Regions from separate parts of the Clostridium omnivorum genome, predicted to be linked through region 1. Evidence: a T-box and tRNA genes for the amino acid it is inferred to sense, from the RefSeq annotation. Region 1 holds a T-box; the other holds one or more tRNA genes.
The links. The T-box of region 1 lies ahead of gltX (glutamate--tRNA ligase). A T-box ahead of a tRNA ligase gene usually reads a tRNA of that ligase, here a tRNA-Glu.
Positions count from the first base shown of each region.

Region 2: it encodes a tRNA-Glu, which carries the amino acid that the T-box ahead of gltX (glutamate--tRNA ligase) is inferred to sense. The anticodon was not compared.

Region 1 covers NZ_BRXR01000001.1:4,402,551-4,404,741, forward strand. The annotation lists gene bsdE14_RS20950 (GNAT family N-acetyltransferase) at 1-568, shown strand, start outside; T-box leader at 684-908, shown strand; gene gltX (glutamate--tRNA ligase) at 956-2,191, shown strand, end outside.
Region 2 covers NZ_BRXR01000001.1:1,918,150-1,920,340, reverse strand. The annotation lists gene bsdE14_RS09090 (CoA-binding protein) at 1-77, shown strand, start outside; tRNA gene bsdE14_RS09085 (tRNA-Glu) at 374-448, shown strand; tRNA gene bsdE14_RS09080 (tRNA-Val) at 460-535, shown strand; tRNA gene bsdE14_RS09075 (tRNA-Asp) at 542-618, shown strand; tRNA gene bsdE14_RS09070 (tRNA-Thr) at 624-698, shown strand; tRNA gene bsdE14_RS09065 (tRNA-Glu) at 716-790, shown strand; tRNA gene bsdE14_RS09060 (tRNA-Val) at 802-877, shown strand; tRNA gene bsdE14_RS09055 (tRNA-Asp) at 884-960, shown strand; tRNA gene bsdE14_RS09050 (tRNA-Thr) at 966-1,040, shown strand; tRNA gene bsdE14_RS09045 (tRNA-Glu) at 1,058-1,132, shown strand; tRNA gene bsdE14_RS09040 (tRNA-Val) at 1,144-1,219, shown strand; tRNA gene bsdE14_RS09035 (tRNA-Asp) at 1,226-1,302, shown strand; gene bsdE14_RS09030 (ATP-binding protein) at 1,437-2,191, opposite strand, start outside.

The sequences.
Region 1 (2,191 bases):
ATGGGTTTATATAAGCTCAAAATCAGAAGAAGAGCTAAAAATTATAAAAAATAGATTAAACAATAAAGATAAAAATTTTGCAATAATAGAAGAATGGATGATTCCTATACTAACTAAAGGAAATATCATTAAGTGGAATTTATCAACCATGAGATTAATATTACCTAATGAAATAATACTATCAAATCCTAAAAACAATTTAGAGGACCTAAAAATAAATGATGCTGAGTTTATTTATGAAAATTCCCACTATAAAGATTTTATATCGATTCCATATATTATTGACAGAATAACTAACGGAGAAAGTTCATGTATTCGCTGTGGAGATATACCTATAGCTTGGGGAATTACTCAGGATGACGGAGCTCTGGGTTTTTTACATGTTATGCCTGAATACAGAAGAAAAGGATATGCTCAAGATATAACTATAGATTTAATTAAAAAAGTTCGTAATAAGAATAAAATTCCATTTGTACAAATTGAAGAAAACAATGAAAAATCTATGAATTTAGCTCTAGGATTAGGATTTAAAAAAGATAGATTAGTAAGTTGGTTTGAAATAGAGTAATACTTATGAATGAAAGCATAAAAAATTGATAAAAATATAATAAAGTGGCTTAAACACCTTTACAATTATAATTCTAAAATATATAATTTAATATATTACTATTACAAATATAATATCATATGCAATGAAAAAGAAGAGTACATAGATAGTTTATTTAAAGAGATCTAAGGATGGTGGAAACTTAGAATTAAACTCTATAGAAAGAAGCTTTGGAGCAATAAGTAGAAAATCGAAAGTGATATAGTACATTTATGGGGTAATTCCCTTAAAGATAATTAAGTGGGTTAAGGGAACTTAACCAATTTAGGTGGTAACGCGAAAATGGCCTTTCGTCCTATAATTATGGGATGAAAGGCTTTTAAATTTATAATAGAAAGGAAGTTAAAAATGAGTTGTGAAAAATTAGCTAAAATAATATACCCTAATATTGAAAAAACACCAGAGTATTACGCCGAGAAATACCCTAAGAGAAATTTAAAGGAAAGAGCTAAAGTAACTAGATATGCACCAAGTCCAACTGGTTTTCAGCATATAGGTGGAATATTTTCCGCATTAATTGATGAAAGAATAGCAAGCCAAAGTGATGGTGTTTTTTACCTTAGAGTAGAAGATACAGATCAAAAGAGAGAAGTAGCAGGTGCAATAGAAGATACAGTAGCTGCTATGCAATATTTTGGTCTTAATTTTACTGAGGGTATGATATCCAGTGACAAATCTATAGGTAATTATGGACCATATAGACAAAGTGAAAGAAAAGAAATATATGAGGCTTTTGCATATGATTTAATAAAAAAAGGTTTAGCTTATCCATGCTTTTGCAGCCCTGAGGAACTAGATAAAATTCGCGAGAGTCAAGTAGAACAAAAGATAACTCCAGGATATTATGGAGAATATGCAAAGTGTAGGAATCTTTCAGCCGAACAAGCAATTGAAAAAATTAAAAATGGTGAAAGCTATATAATTAGATTAAAATCTCCAGGAAATCCAGAAAACAGAGTAGTAGTAAATGATTTAATAAAAGGCGAGGTTTCCTTCCCTGAGAATAATCAAGATATTGTGCTTATAAAAGGTGATGGTCTGCCTACTTATCATTTTGCACATGCAGTTGATGACCATCTTATGGGTACTACTCATGTAATCAGAGGTGAAGAATGGTTATCTTCAATTCCTACCCATATTCAACTTTTTAAAATGTTAGGTTTTGAAGCACCAAAATATGCACATATTCCTACTATAATGAAGATTGATGGAAGTTCTAAAAGAAAATTGTCAAAAAGAAAAGATCCCGAAGCTGCTGTTTCATATTACAATGAAGTTGGATATCCAACTCAATCAGTAATTGAATACTTATTAAATATTATTAACTCTGGCTTTGAAGATTGGAGAGCTGAAAATCCATATGAGGACAACACTAAATTTGAGGTATCCTTAGATAAAATGAGTAAAAGCGGTGCACTATTTGATTTAGTTAAGCTAAGTGATGTATCTAAAGATGTTATAGCTAGGATGAAAGCAGATTTAGTATATGATAACTATGCAAAATGGTCAAAAGTATTTGATAAAGATATGTATGAACTAATAACCACTAATGAGGAAATGTCTAGAAAAATATTTAATATTGAT
Region 2 (2,191 bases), 2.5 Mb from region 1:
ACTGTGAAAAAAATAATATAACAGCTATTGAAGGATGCGCTTTAGTTGAGTTATCATACTATAAAAGAAAACTATAAAGCTAAACATCCATTTAGATAATGTAAAAATTGAAATCTCTTTAATAAAATGAATTAATATATTAGAGAGATTTTTTGTTTTGTATTTAGTTTGGATTTCTGGTAATAATTAAATAATGTATACTTTAAATGAACTATATAGAAAATTAGAGGAAAACAGAGATAAATGGTGTAAATTAGGTAGGAAGAAAGTAACAAGAAAAAAAACTTAAAAAAATAAAAAAATATGTTGACGGCATTGAAATTTTTATGTATTATAATACGTGTCGGGTTTGACGACATAAACAAAAATATATGGCTCCTTGGTCAAGCGGTTAAGACACCACCCTTTCACGGTGGTAACAGGGGTTCGATTCCCCTAGGAGTCACCATTGCATAATGTGGGCGCATAGCTCAGCTGGGAGAGCATCTGCCTTACAAGCAGAGGGTCACAGGTTCGATCCCTGTTGTGCCCACCACATTATGGCTCAGTAGCTCAGTTGGTTAGAGTGCCGGCCTGTCACGCCGGAGGTCGAGGGTTCGAGCCCCTTCTGAGTCGCCATATATGCTGGCATGGCTCAACGGTAGAGCAGCTGACTTGTAATCAGCAGGTTGTAGGTTCGATTCCTATTGCCAGCTCCACTTAAAAAATATAATATGGCTCCTTGGTCAAGCGGTTAAGACACCACCCTTTCACGGTGGTAACAGGGGTTCGATTCCCCTAGGAGTCACCAATACATAATGTGGGCGCATAGCTCAGCTGGGAGAGCATCTGCCTTACAAGCAGAGGGTCACAGGTTCGATCCCTGTTGTGCCCACCACATTATGGCTCAGTAGCTCAGTTGGTTAGAGTGCCGGCCTGTCACGCCGGAGGTCGAGGGTTCGAGCCCCTTCTGAGTCGCCATATATGCTGGCATGGCTCAACGGTAGAGCAGCTGACTTGTAATCAGCAGGTTGTAGGTTCGATTCCTATTGCCAGCTCCACTTAAAAAATATAATATGGCTCCTTGGTCAAGCGGTTAAGACACCACCCTTTCACGGTGGTAACAGGGGTTCGATTCCCCTAGGAGTCACCAATACATAATGTGGGCGCATAGCTCAGCTGGGAGAGCATCTGCCTTACAAGCAGAGGGTCACAGGTTCGATCCCTGTTGTGCCCACCACATTATGGCTCAGTAGCTCAGTTGGTTAGAGTGCTGGCCTGTCACGCCAGAGGTCGAGGGTTCGAGCCCCTTCTGAGTCGCCAAAGAAAAAACATTCTAAAGGTTATCTTTAGAATGTTTTTTCTTTGCATTAAATCTAGTCTAATTAAGGAACCATCCTATAATAGAGCTGAATCTTGCATAAGATGCAAAAGCAGTTCTTATAGGATGGTTTTAATTATCTTGCTTTGCTTAAATTTTTCTTTATTCTTATATCGTCGCCGTAGAACTTGCAAAGTGAGAAGTTTCCAAGTAATCTGGAGTATATTCTTTCAGAATATCTTCTCATTAGTTGTTCTAGAGTATAATTAGTTGAAATAATCATCTTTTTTTCCTTAAGTAATTTTTTATTTAAAAAATTAAAAAACTCAGTTTTAGAAAATTCATTTATTTGCTCTGTTCCTAGATCGTCTATTATAAGTAGGTCGCAATTTATAAGTAATTCCTCTAAACTATCATCATTTTCAAATTTAATTTTTTTAAGATTACTCACTAACTCTTCTACTGTTCTATAAACAACAAGATAGCCTTTATCTAAGAGTTCCTTTGCTATACAGTTTGATAAAAAGGTCTTTCCTGTACCAGAGCTACCAAAGAATAAGAAATTTTCTTTAGTAAAATTAAATTCTTTTATGTAATTCATACATTTAGATGAAATCTTCTCTATATTTTTTCTAGGGCTTTCATGTTCATCGCCTTCACGTCTAGAAGAGTAATATTCAAAGTTAAAATTGTCAAAGTTATTAGTTTTTATAAGCTCATTAAGGTCAGAATCCCTATAATGAATTTGTACAAGCTTCTGCTTGTAGCAGGAACAACGTTCTCTGGTTATGAAACCCGTGTCTTTGCACTTTGGACATCTATAATGTAAATCTAGATAGTCTACAGTATATCCATGAGATACTAAAAGTTCTGATTTTTGAACTCTTAGGT